Regions from separate parts of the Janthinobacterium darwini genome, predicted to be linked through region 2. Evidence: predicted binding sites of a transcription regulator. Region 2 holds the regulator's gene; each other region holds the start of a gene.
What was found. Region 2 encodes NrdR, which represses ribonucleotide reductase genes. Its sites were predicted from a motif close to CACNANATNTNGTG; they were not measured.
Positions count from the first base shown of each region.

Region 1: the regulator NrdR is predicted to act here: its motif matches at 2,661-2,674, upstream of ACQ4WZ_RS16190 (ribonucleoside-diphosphate reductase subunit alpha).
Region 3: the regulator NrdR is predicted to act here: its motif matches at 2,475-2,488, upstream of ACQ4WZ_RS12950 (ribonucleoside triphosphate reductase).

Region 1 covers NZ_JBNYXX010000002.1:157,201-161,710, forward strand. The annotation lists gene ACQ4WZ_RS16190 (ribonucleoside-diphosphate reductase subunit alpha) at 1-2,405, opposite strand, end outside; gene ampD (1,6-anhydro-N-acetylmuramyl-L-alanine amidase AmpD) at 2,788-3,399, opposite strand; gene ACQ4WZ_RS16200 (sigma 54-interacting transcriptional regulator) at 3,399-4,466, opposite strand.
Region 2 covers NZ_JBNYXX010000001.1:3,265,901-3,270,410, forward strand. The annotation lists gene ACQ4WZ_RS15030 (pilus assembly protein) at 1-223, opposite strand, end outside; gene ACQ4WZ_RS15035 (pilus assembly PilX family protein) at 229-816, opposite strand; gene ACQ4WZ_RS15040 (PilW family protein) at 898-1,866, opposite strand; gene pilV (type IV pilus modification protein PilV) at 1,863-2,447, opposite strand; gene nrdR (transcriptional regulator NrdR) at 2,669-3,133, opposite strand; gene glyA (serine hydroxymethyltransferase) at 3,279-4,510, opposite strand, start outside.
Region 3 covers NZ_JBNYXX010000001.1:2,812,230-2,816,739, forward strand. The annotation lists gene ubiV (ubiquinone anaerobic biosynthesis protein UbiV) at 1-791, opposite strand, end outside; gene ubiU (ubiquinone anaerobic biosynthesis protein UbiU) at 801-1,838, opposite strand; gene ACQ4WZ_RS12945 (hypothetical protein) at 2,000-2,416, shown strand; gene ACQ4WZ_RS12950 (ribonucleoside triphosphate reductase) at 2,535-4,283, shown strand; gene nrdD (anaerobic ribonucleoside-triphosphate reductase) at 4,280-4,477, shown strand; gene ACQ4WZ_RS12960 (anaerobic ribonucleoside-triphosphate reductase activating protein) at 4,470-4,510, shown strand, end outside.

The DNA.
Region 1 (4,510 bases), on a different contig from region 2:
GTGAATTCGCCCGACAGGTTCGATTTCACATACAGGTTCTGGAACGTTGGCTCGATACAGGCCGACACGCCGATGATGTTCGAAATCGTCGCCGTCGGGGCGATTGCCACGCAGTTCGAGTTGCGCATGCCGAACTTGGCGATGCGTTCGCGCACCGGGGTCCAGTCCATGGCCGACGAGGAATCGACTTCCAGGTAGCCGCCGCGCTCTTCGGCCAGCAGTTTCACCGAGTCTTGCGGCAGGATGCCACGGTCCCACAGCGAACCGGCGTAGGATTCATAGCGGCCGCGCTCTTCGGCCAGTTCCGTCGACGCTAGGTAGGCGTAGTAGCAGACCGCTTCCATCGAGGTGTCGGCAAACGATACGGCAGCGTCCGAGGCGAACGGGATGCGCATCATGTGGAGGCAATCCTGGAAGCCCATCACGCCCATGCCGACCGGACGATGGCGCATGTTCGAATTGCGCGCCTTTTCGACGGCGTAGTAATTGATGTCGATGACGTTGTCGAGCATGCGCATGGCGGTGCGGATGGTCTTGGCCAGCTTGACGTGATCGAGCTTGCCTTCCTTCATGTGCGCCGGCATGTTCACTGAACCGAGGTTGCAGACGGCGATTTCGTCAGGGCCCGTGTTCAGCGTGATTTCGGTGCACAGGTTCGAACTGTGGACGACGCCGACGTGCGACTGCGGGCTGCGGATGTTGCAAGGATCCTTGAACGTGATCCATGGGTGGCCCGTTTCAAACAGCATCGACAGCATCTTGCGCCACAGGTCCAGCGCCTGGACCTTCTTGAACGAGCGGATTTCGCCGGCGGCGGCCTTGGCTTCGTAGCCCAGATAAGCCTTTTCAAAGGCTTTGCCGACCAGGTCGTGCAAGTCTGGCGTTTCGGATGGCGAGAACAGGGTCCACTCGCCTTTTTCCATGACGCGCTTCATGAACATGTCGGGAATCCAGTTCGCCGTGTTCATGTCATGCGTGCGGCGGCGGTCGTCGCCCGTGTTCTTGCGCAGGTCGAGGAATTCCTCAATGTCCATGTGCCAGGTTTCAAGGTAAGCGCAGACGGCGCCCTTGCGCTTGCCGCCCTGGTTGACTGCCACGGCCGTGTCGTTGACCACTTTCAGGAATGGCACCACGCCTTGCGACTTGCCGTTGGTGCCCTTGATATGGGCGCCCAGGGCGCGCACTGGCGTCCAGTCGTTACCCAGGCCGCCAGCGTACTTGGCCAGCAGCGCGTTGTCCTTGATGGCGTCGTAGATGCCTTCCAGGTCGTCCGAGACGGTGCTCAGGTAGCACGACGACAGCTGCGAGCGCAGGGTGCCCGAGTTGAACAGGGTCGGGGTCGAGCTCATGAAGTCGAACGAGGACAGCAGGCTGTAGAACTCGATGGCGCGTGCTTCGCGGTCCGCTTCGTTCAGCGACAGGCCCATGGCCACGCGCATGTAGAACGCTTGTGGCATTTCGATGCGCACGTCCTGGATGTGCAGGAAGTAGCGGTCATACAGGGTTTGCAGGCCGATGTAGCCGAATTGCAAGTCGCGATCGGCAACGATGGCCTTGGCCAGGCGCTCCAGGTCGAAACTGGCAAGTACCGGGTTCAGCAGGTCATTGGCGATGCCCTTGGCGATATATTGCGGGAAATACGTCAGGTACTCGGCAGCAGCGGCCGCTTGCGGCACTTCCTTGCCGAACACTTCCTTGCGCACCGTGTGCAGCAGGATGCGGGCCGTGACCTGGCTGTAGGCCGGATCTTTTTCCATCAGCGCGCGCGCCGCCAGGATGGCAGACTTGTGCAGCTCTTCGACGGGCACGCCGTCGTACAGGTTCTTCACCGTTTCAGCCAGGATGGCGTCGGCATCGACGTGCTTTTCCAGGCCGGCGCAAGCGGCGTTGATCAGGTCGCGCACTTCCTGCATGTCCAGCAAGCGGCGCACGCCGTTATCAAGCACGTTCAGCTGGGGCGCTGCGACTTGCGCGGAGGCGCCTTGCGCCTCCTTCTGCAAACGGCGCTCTTCCATGTGCTTGGCACGGTACAGCACGTAGGCACGCGCCACGTCGTGCTCGCCCGAGCGCATCAGCGACAGTTCCACCTGGTCTTGCACGTCTTCGATATGGAAGGTGCCGCCACCCGGATGGCGGCGCACCAGCGCGGCGACGACGCCGTCGGTCAGTTGTTCCACCAGTTCGCGGATGCGTGCCGAAGCGGCGCCCTGGCCGCCGTTAACGGCCAAAAATGCCTTGGTCATGGCGATGGCGATCTTCGACGGCTCAAATGCCACCACCGCGCCGTTGCGGCGGATGATGCGATAGTCGCCCAATGCCGCGCCCGTGCTCGCCACGCTATTGGCCGCGCCTGGCGCTGGCGATACTGGCGTTGAATGGATGGAAATATCTTGTGGTGATTGCATTGAAGCTCCCGTTGTCAGCTAAAGTCAGCCTGCAGTTTTGCTGCCGCGTGTGTTGTTGAATAGAACGCCCGATGGTCAGGGTTTCTTCAGGTATTTGTTGCTAAATAGTAAATAATATACAGCCAGAAATCATACGGCCAACCTGTACAGCCGGGCTGGCGCGAAACACGATCAAGGGTGATGAAACGCCAGTTCCCGTTGCTATATCAACAAACAGGGTAGCTTTGGTAATAATTCTGAAAACGTCTGTGATGGCACTACATATAGTCTTTAAATCCAAGTTGTGCACTAATTGTAGTGCCCATCGAAAGGCGATGCAATAGTTTTCCGGCATCCTCCAGCGTAATTTTTTGTATTTTCATATACGATTTCGGTTGACTTTTCAGGGCATGGATGGAAAGCCCAATGCCCGCGTAGTAAGCGCTAACGCAGCTTGCCCGCGCACAGTTTCCAGCCAGCATTCTTGATAAAAATGCCAGTCAAAAAACGGCCCCGGATCCGTCTTCCTCCCCGGCGCAATATGCTCGTGGCCGCGCACCTGGGACAGCCCGTAGCGCGCCACCAGTGCCGCCGTCAGCGCCGCCAGGACATGGTATTGCCGCTGCTGGAAGGGCACATCGTCCGCGCCTTCCATTTCGATACCGATAGAATAGCCATTGCAGTGCGGGCGTCCTTCGAACATGGACACGCCGGCATGCCAGGCACGTTGATCAGTAGAAACATATTGCAACAGCGCACCATCGCGCCGCACAAAAAAGTGCGCCGACACCTGCAAGCCACGCAGGTCGGCGAAAGAAGGATCGGCATTATAGTCTACCCGGCCGGTAAACAAGTCCGACACATGCGGTCCGCCAAAGTGGCCTCCCGGCAAGCTGATGTTATGGATCACCAGCAAGTCGACTTGCGCACCGTCCGGGCGCGCATCCTGGTACGGCGAGTCATAGCGCCGCGCGCCGTCGCACCAGCCGTCTTCATCTATCGTCCATACTGTCATCAAGGTAGCGGTTCCTGTATCGTCAATTTCTGCATGCGGTAGCGTAACTGGCGCACGCTGAGTCCCAGCTGGCGCGCCGCCCGTGCGCGGTGATAGCGCGCCTGCACCAGCGCCTGCATGATCATGTCACGCTCGGCCTGGCGCAAATACATGTCCAGCGGCAAGGCCGGGGCAAGGCCGGACAGCGCCATGCCGGGCAGGCACAGTTGCCGCTCCGGCACTGCCGATGACTGCGCCGCCCGCTGCCCGGTGACGCTCGCCGCCGACGGCAAGCCCAGCCCATCGAGCGCGATCACGCCGCCATCGGCAAAAGCCAGTGCCCGTTCCAGCACGTTTTCCAGTTCGCGCACATTGCCGGGAAACGCATACGCGGCCAGGGCCGCCAGCACCGGCGGCGCCAGGCTCACGGCCTGGCCCGGTGCCAGACGCGCCAGGATTACCTCACATAATACCTGCAGATCGCCGCACCGCTCACGCAGCGGCGGCAGCGCCAGTTCGATGACATTGAGGCGGTAAAACAGATCCTGGCGAAACGTGCCGGCATCCACGCCGCGCGCCAAGCCATGCTGGCTGGCGCACAAAATGCGTACGTCGATGGCCTCGTCCGTACTACCGCCCAGCTTGCGCACGCGTCGCTCCTGCAGGACGCGCAACAGCTTTACCTGCATGGCCAGCGGCAGATCGTCGACTTCATCGAGCAGCAAACTGCCGCCATGGGCCGCCTGGAACAATCCTTCACGCTCGTGCAGCGCGCCCGTATAGGCGCCCTGACGGCAGCCGAAGAATTCAGCCTCCATCAACGCTTCGGGAATCGCGCCGCAGTTGACGGCAATAAAAGGGAAGCTGGCGCGCGCACCCTGCGCATGGATGGCGCGCGCCGCCAGTTCCTTGCCCGTGCCCGATTCGCCCCGGATGGCCACCGGCGCGCCACTGCGAGCGATGCGGCCAATCTGCGCGCGCAGCGCCTGCATGGGCAGGGAGTTGCCGCTCAGTTGCGGCGCGGGCGGCATGCGGCCAGCCCCCAGCTTGCCGGTGGCGGTCAAGGAATGCGGGCTGAGACTGGACATAGGAGAACGCGCCTCTCTGCAGGGACGGTGGCGAACCGCTTCGC
Region 2 (4,510 bases):
TGCGCGCATGAAAGTAACCGGCGTACTCGCGCTGCGGCGCATAGTCGCTGCCGTACGCAGCCGCAGCGGCCGCATGCGTGAAGGACAGGTTAAGCAACAGATTCGGCGGCACTCTGGCGCCCTGCAAGCCCGCGTCGGCCCGCGCCAGCGTCACCGTCGGCTGGGCCGCGACAGCGGCGCCACTAGCCAGGCAAGTCAGCAGTATCAAGCAGAAAGACCACATAGCCCTCATGGCCCCGCTCCCGCCGCCTCTTTGCGGTAGTAGCTTTGCAGCACGACTTGCGTGCTTTCCTGCGCGCCAAACCCTATGGCCGTGATGCGGTACACATAGCTTTCCGTGGCCAGGCCGCCGGCCACTGCCGCTGCCTGTGCGCCGGGCGGGTGGAACGGCAGCAGTTCGATAAGGTAGCGGGGCCGGCGAGACGGCAGGAAACCCTGCCCCGTCTGCATGACCGCGCCCGTAAACTGGCCATACGGTACCGCACGGCTTCCAGCGTCCGCGCCATCGAGGTCCATGCTCAGCCAGAGCGCCGGCGCATCCTCGGGCGCGGGCAGGCACAGGCCCAGTGCGCCCCCTTCGCCGCAGCCGGCGGCAAACCCTGCCGCACTGCCCGGCGCAAAGAGGCTTGCCCGGCCCGGCCCGCCAGGCAAGCCTTCGATATCGTTTTGCGCATCCACCAATGCCTCCTCCGCCGCCTGAAACGCGATCTGCCGGTCACGCTCGCCGCGTGCCGCCTTTTCGCCCTGCAAGGCCATCTGCGCCGCCGATATGCCCAGCAGCAAGATGATCACAAGCAGGCACAGCACATACACCATGGTGGCGCCACGCCCTTGCGCGCCCGGAATGCAGCAGCCAGGACAACAACGGACGCCCATACAAGCCACGGTGGCGCCCGCCTATGCCGGCCCGTTACGCAGCATGATGCTTGTCTGCACCAGTTGCCGCAGCCTGGAGCGCGTTGCTGCGGGCAAGGCCGCGCGCGCGATGTGCACGCCCGTGTCGCCGGCGCCGTGCGCTTCGGCATACGCCTTGCCGAACAGGTCGAACTGCGCCGGTCCCAGTTCCGCCATCTTGTCCACCTGGCCCGCCTCGCCATGCAACAGCAGCGCCACGCGCACGCTGGCCACGCGCTTCCAGTGCGTGCGCCGGTAAAAATCGCGCTGGCGCGCGGCCGCATCCGCGCCCGCCAGCACCAGCGCCGCATCGTCGGAGTCAAGCGCGCTGGCGTTGACATAGCGGTTCGCCACGCCGTCGGGTGGCGTATCCGTATCGAGGCCATACAGCACTTGGAAACTGTCGACGCCGCGGATGATGGCGTCCGCGCCCCAGCCGTTCGCGCCGCGATATTTGCAACGCAGCTCGCCTTCGCCATCGGCTCCCTGGGCCACATAGAAAATGCTCCAGCCCCGCTGCGCCTCCGTTTGCGCGGCCCCCACGGCGAAGCCGGCGCAATTGAGCACGGATCCGTCGCCGCCCTCCTCCTTGCCGGCGCCGTAATAGCGCAGGGCCAGCACGTCGCTGCCCTGCACGGCGTCGGGAAGCGCGCCGCTGATGCCTTCGCTGTTCTTGCCCAGGCTACGCGCGTCGAGCCCGGCGATACTCGCGCTGTCGTAATCCGCATGGGCGACGGGCGCGGCGCTGCTGTCCCAGTTCACATACGCTGTCTGGCGCACGGCGCGGGCGATGGTGTCGAGTGCATAGCGGCCATTGTCATCCAGGCGCGCGCTGGCGGACTGCTCACCATAACTGCCGCTGGAAGCCAGCAGCACGGTACTGGCCGCCAGCATCAACAGCGCGCCCAGCGACAGGGCCACCAGCAATTCAAGCAGGCTTATGCCTCGATGCCCGCGCAAGACAGTGTTCATGCGCCGCCTCCCCCAAGCTGGAATGCCAGCCTGGGCAACGATTCGCCTGCCGCATTCACGGCGGGTGATCCATTGGCCTGCCTGCCGCGCCAGCCCAGCTTGATGATGATGGGCGCGCCCTTGCCGCCGCTGCACGCCCAGTGCAAACCCTGGGCGGCGGCATCCCACGCGGCGAGGTCGCGGCAGATATGCAGCCGCGCGCCAGGCAAGGCCGACTGCAGCTGCTGTTTCCATTCGGCGATGTCGAATTGCGCCAGCTCGGCCGCGCTGCAGACGGCGGCGCCGAAGCAGCCGGGCGCGCCGCCGCCAGCCTCGGCGCCATCCTCCGCCGCGTAGGCAACGCTCAGGTAGGGATTACCCGCATCGGGGCCATGCATGAGCACGCTGTTCGCCCGCATGCGTTCGGCCATGCCGGCGGCCAGTTGCACACCCGCCGACAACAGCGCCGACTCATGGCGCGCGCGCAGGGAACTCAATTGCAGGATGCTGGCGCCCAGCAAGCCCAACGCCAACAGCAGCAGCGATACCAGCACCTCGACAAGGCTGCTGCCATCCATGGGACCACGCGTGCCACTGTGCATGAGCTTCTCCTGCCGACAGAATGTAACCAGGACGGGAGCCGCGCCGGCGCCCGGCCCACTTACACGATAGGCGCGCGCAAACAACCGCGTCTGCGCTAGCGCAAACAGCACGGCGATAAGGTGAGAAGAACAGCGTTGGGATTGATCGGATCGCTTGCCAGGCGAACGCTGGCGTGATGAACACGGGGCGCAGGACCGGCCCCGTTTTCAAAAAGGGGACATCAGGGCTTGCCGCGCGCCTGTCCCACTTCGGCAATCGCATCCTGGAACTCGGCCAGGTCTTCGAAATTCTTGTAGACGGAGGCGAAGCGGATGTAGGCGATCTTGTCCAGGCGCTTGAGTTCCTGCATGACGAGTTCGCCGATATAGCCGGAATCGACTTCGCGCAAGCCGCTGGTCAGCAATTTTTCCTGGATGGACGCGATAGCCGTATCCACGGAGGCGGCCGCGACGGGACGCTTGCGCAAGGCCAGCATCAAACTGCCGCGCAACTTATCCGCAGCGAACTCCGTCCGGCTGCCATTCTTTTTGACGACGGCCGGCATGATAAGTTCAATGCGTTCGTAGGTGGTGAAGCGCTTGTCGCATTTACCGCAACGGCGGCGCCGCCGAATGGCATCCCCGTCCTCCGATACGCGCGTATCGAGGACCTGGGTGTCGCCGTGCTGGCAAAATGGACATTTCATGGGCTGGCTACAACTTTATAGTAATAATTACGGGAAATCGCCGCCCTTAAATGAAAGGGCGCCCGAATCACTCCGGGCGCCCTTGGGCACGACTGGAATGTGTCAGACAGAATCTTACTCTGTATGACACATTCTGGACAAATAATTACGCGGCGTACACCGGGTGTGCATCGGCCAGCACTTTCACGGCCGCTTTCACGCGCTCGATGGTGGCGGCGTCATGCGGATTGTCCAGCACGTCGGCGATCAGGTTGCCCACTTCTTCCGCTTGCGCTTCCTTGAAACCGCGCGTCGTCATCGCCGGGCTGCCCAGGCGGATGCCCGAGGTGACGAAGGGTTTTTGCGGGTCGTTCGGGATGCCGTTCTTGTTGCAGGTGATGTGCGCGGAACCGAGGATGGCTTCGGCTTCCTTGCCCGTCAGGTTCTTGGCGCGCAGGTCGACCAGCATGACGTGCGATTCGGTGCCGCCGGAAACGATGCGCAGGCCGCGCTTGATCAGGGTTTTCGCCAGAACGTCGGCGTTCTTGACCACTTGCTTCTGGTATTCAACGAAGTCAGGGCTCAGCGCTTCCTTGAAGGCGACGGCCTTGCCGGCGATCACGTGCATCAGCGGGCCGCCCTGAATGCCAGGGAAGATGGCCGAGTTGATGGCTTTTTCGTGTTCAGCCTTCATCAGGATGATGCCGCCGCGAGGGCCGCGCAAGGACTTATGCGTGGTCGAGGTGACGAAGTCGGCGAACGGCACCGGATTCGGGTACAGGCCGGCGGCGATCAAGCCGGCGTAGTGGGCCATGTCGACCATGAAGTAGGCGCCCACTTCCTTGGCGATCTTGCCGAAACGCTCGAAGTCGATCTTTTTCGAGAACGCCGACGCGCCGGCGATGATCAGCTTGGGCTTGCGTTCGCGGGCCAGGCGCTCCATAGCCTCGTAGTCGATGTCTTCTTCCGCCGTCAAGCCATACGATACGACGTCGAACCATTTACCGGACATGTTCAGCGGCATGCCGTGGGTCAGGTGGCCGCCTTCGGCCAGCGACATACCCATGATCAGGTCGCCTGGTTTCAGCACGGCAAAGAACACGCCCTGGTTCGCCTGCGAGCCGGAGTTCGGCTGCACATTCGCGCATTCGGCGCCGAACAGCTGTTTTACACGGTCGATGGCCAGTTGCTCGGCCACGTCGACGTATTCGCAGCCACCGTAGTAGCGCTTGCCTGGATAGCCTTCGGCATATTTATTCGTCAGCTGCGAGCCTTGCGCTTCCATTACGGCCGGCGATGTGTAGTTCTCCGACGCGATCAGTTCGATGTGGTCGTGCTGGCGCGTGTTCTCTTTTTGAATGACGGCGAACAATTCAGGGTCGACGTTGGCGAGGGTGT
Region 3 (4,510 bases), 450 kb from region 2:
ACCTGGCCGCGGCGGGCGCGGTCAAAGATGGCGATGACTTGTTCCGTATGCATGGCCTGCGGGCTGATACGCGCCACCGCCACGCCCATGTCGCGCATGGCGTCGAGTTCGCGCACCAGGTTATAGACTAGTGCCGACTGCGTCTGCGTGCCATTCAGTACGAGGAAGGGCACCTCGTCGCGCGTGCGCAGCAGCAGGCCGTCCGGCTCTTCCAGGCAGCTATAGCCGCAATCGTCCTTCGGCAGGTTGCGGTTGCGCGCCGTGAAACAGCGGGCGGAAAACGCCAGCGGCATGCGGCCGTAGGCAAAGACTTCCGTCTCCAGCCCTTCCGGTTTCTGGCGCTGCATTTCGGCCAGCGCCGCCTGCCCCATTTCCAGCGGCATCACCCAGCGCCGCGCGCCCAGGCGCGCCAGCAGTTGCAGGCTGGGGCCATTGAACAAGTTCAGATGGGGGCCGGCGACAAAGGGCGCGCCCTTTTCCATGCAGTGCACGGCGCCCATGTCGTTGGCCTCGACCGTATAGCGGCCATTGCCCGTGATGCGGCGCAGGGTCGCCAGTTCGGCGCCCGCCTCGATCAGCGCCTGCGTCGACAGCACCACCTCCTTGCCGGCAGCGGCCAGCAGGTCGGCGATATCGAGCCAGTCGGCCAGGCGCAGCTCATGCCGACGCGAGCAGACGGTTTCGCCCAGATACACGATATCGACGGCGGTGCCGGCAATCTGCTGATAAAACTCGAAGACCGTGGCGCGCGGCCAGTAGTACAGCAAAGGACCCAAAGAAAGCTTCAGCATGTTCATCCTCTATTTCCAAGATCTATGATAAGCGCCCAAGGTGTGCTGCTGACCTTCTGCCAGCTTGTCCATGGCCGCCATCCAGCCCGGCTTGACGGCATAGCGTGGATTGCCTTCGCGGCAGGCGTCGATCGCTTCGCGCCACACGCGCGTGACCTGGGCCACGTAGGCGGGACTGCGTTGGCGCCCTTCGATTTTCACGGCGCGCACGCCCATGGCGATCAGTTGCGGCAGCAGCGCCAGGGTATTCAGGCTGGCCGGTTCCTCGATCGCGTAATATTCTTCGTCATTGACTTCGAAACGCCCCTTGCACAGGGTGGGATAGCTGGCGTTTTCGCCTGGCGCATAGCGGTCGATCAGCACGCCGTTCAGGCGCGATTCCAGACCGTTCGGCGTTTCCAGCCAGCGCACGGATTTCGCCGGCGAGCACACGCCGTGCGTATTCGGCGCCTCGCCCGTCGCATACGACGATAGCGCACAGCGCCCTTCGACCATCACGCACAGGCTGCCGAAGCCGAATACTTCGATCTCCACCGCCGTCTTGCTGATCAATTGCTCAACCTGCGCCATCGACAGCACGCGCGGCAGCACGGCGCGGGCGATGCCGAAGTGCTCGTGATAGAAGTTGATCGCTTCATAATTCGTGGCCGAGCCCTGCACAGACAAATGCAGGCGCAGCTGCGGCTGGTGCTGGGCCGCGTAGGCCATCAGGCCCGGGTCGGCGACGATCATGGCGTCGATGCCCGCCGCGGCGGCGCGGTCGATGGCGCTGCGCCACACGGCCCAGCTGTGCGGCTGCGGATAGGTATTCAGTGCCAGCAGCACCTTGCGTCCATACTGGTGGGCATAGCGCACGCCTTCGGCGATTGCCTTCTCGTCGAAATTGAGGCCGGCGAAATTACGCGCATTGGTGGCGTCGCGAAAGCCCAGGTAAACGGTATCGGCGCCATTGTCGACAGCCGCTTTCAAGGCAGGCAGGCTGCCGGCGGGGCAGACCAGTTCCAGCGGTCCGGCCACGCGGGTGGCGGTGGTTGATTCAAGCATCATGATGTTCACAGTCCTGTATCGGCTCAGGGTGCAGACTATAGCCCCGCCCATGCTGCCCAGTCCTTGACGCAGGTGAAGGAATGCATGCATGGCTGGCGCACCTTCAACTTGCTTGACCTGGCTGTAAAATGCCCATCTTTCCTCCTGTTTCAGTTCCCACCATGACCCGCAAACCGCTGCTGATTTTCCTTCTGACCCTGTTCCTCACCGCGCTGCAAGTGCAGTGGGCCGGCCCGACCGATGGCTATGACGCAGGGACCATCTCCGTGCTGTCGCCGGAAGTACTGGGCGCCTATCCGGGCGTGCTGCTGCTGTTCCTGCTGGCCGTGTTCGCGCGCCGTCAAATGCCGCTGCTGCGTCAGGCCGCCATCTGCACGGGCCTGCTGGCCATCTACTGGCTGCTGGCGAACTACGCCACCTTCGACGCGCGCGTGGCCAGCTGGAGCACCTATACGCCGCTGGAAATCTGGACCCACGTGCTGCCCGCCTCCGTCGCCAGCATCGCCGCCTGCGGCGCCGCGTTCTTTTGCGCGAGCTGGCTGATCCTGCGCGAAACACGCTGGAACAAAACCGGCTGAGGTGGTTTTTTCACCTGGATCAAGGATATGCGAATCGCTTGCACGCCACCTTTGACCGCACTACATTTAGTGGATAACCTTCATAAAAACACCGCATGTTGTGTTTATTGGAGGTTTCATGACGACGAATGCAGTTTCCCCCACACGCGGCCAGGTCGATGTCGCCGCGTCCATCAATGAATACCTGGAACGGCGCGACTGGCGCGTGAACGCCAATGCCAACCAGGGGTATTCCCTGGGTGGACTGATCCTCAATGTGTCGGGCAAGGTCATCGCCAACTACTGGCTGGACCAGGTGTATCCGCCGGCAGTGGGCGCGGCGCACCGCGAAGCGGCGCTGCACATCCACGACCTCGACATGCTGGCCGGCTATTGCGCCGGCTGGTCGCTGCGCACCCTGCTGCATGAAGGCTTGAATGGCGTGCCGGGCAAGATCGAATCGGGTCCGCCGAAACACATGTCGAGCGCCATCGGCCAGATCGTCAATTTTCTGGGCACCCTGCAAAATGAATGGGCCGGCGCCCAGGCGTTCAGCTCCTTCGACACCTACATGGCACCCTACATCCGCAAGGACAGCCTGCGCTACGAAGACGTGCGCCAGCATATGCAGGAGCTGATCTTCAACCTCAACGTGCCATCGCGCTGGGGCACGCAGACGCCGTTTACCAACCTCACCTTCGACTGGGTCTGCCCGGACGACCTGCGCGAGCAGATTCCCGTCATCGCCGGCCAGGAGATGGACTTCAGCTATGGCGAGCTGCAGGCGGAGATGGACATGATCAACCGCGCCTACATCGAGATCATGATGGCGGGCGACGCCAAAGGCCGCGTCTTCACCTTCCCCATCCCCACCTATAACATCACCGAGGATTTCGACTGGCATAGCGAAAATGCCGAACGCCTGTTCGAGATGACAGCCCGCTACGGCCTGCCCTACTTCCAGAATTTCATCAATTCGGAACTCAAGCCGAACATGATCCGCTCCATGTGCTGCCGATTGCAACTGGACTTGCGCGAACTGCTGAAACGGGGCAATGGCCTGTTCGGTTCCGCCGAGCAGACGGGCTCCCTGGGCGTGGTGACCATCAACTGCGCGCGCCTGGGCCATTTGTGGCGCGGCGACGAAGCGGCGTTGATGGCGGACCTGGACCGCCTGCTGGAACTGGGCAAGACCAGCCTGGAAATCAAGCGCAGCACCATCGAGGAATTGATGCAGCAAGGCCTGTTTCCCTACACGAAGCGTTACCTGGGTACCCTGCGCAATCACTTTTCCACTCTGGGCGTGAACGGCATCAATGAAATGATCCGCAATTTCAGCGGCGACGCTTACGACATCACGGCACCGGAAGGCCATGCGCTGGCCGTGCGCCTGCTCGACCACGTGCGCGCCCGCATGGTGCAATTCCAGGAAGAAACGGGCCATATGTATAACCTAGAAGCGACGCCGGCCGAGGGCACCACCTACCGCTTTGCCCGCGAAGACCGCAAGCGCTATCCCGCCATCCTGCAGGCCGGCACCGTCGACAACCCGTATTACACGAACTCGTCGCAGCTGCCCGTGGGCCACACGGACGACCCGTTCGAGGCGCTGGAATTGCAGGACGCGCTGCAGCGCAAGTACACGGGCGGCACGGTGCTGCACCTGTACATGACGGAAGCGCTGTCGGACGCGAATGCCTGCCGCGAACTGGTGAAACGCGCCCTGAGCCGCTTTTCGCTGCCCTACATCACGGTCACGCCCACGTTTTCCATCTGTCCGCGCCATGGCTACCTGGCCGGCAAACATGAATTCTGCCCCACCTGCGACGCGGAACTGATCGCCCGCAAGCAAGCCCACCCTGCTCCATCACTTGAGGAAACGCCATGAATACACGTCCCGACTTCACTCCCGCCCTCACCCTGCTCGACACCGAACGCCAGCGCTGCGAAATCTGGACCCGCGTGATGGGCTACCACCGTCCTGTCGCCTCGTTCAACATCGGCAAGCAGGGCGAATTCCACGAGCGCCAGTATTTTACGGAAGCGAGCGCCCGGGTTGGCCAGCCCGCCTGCCATGGCTGAGTTGAAAGTGGGCGGCCTGACGCCCTTTTCCGC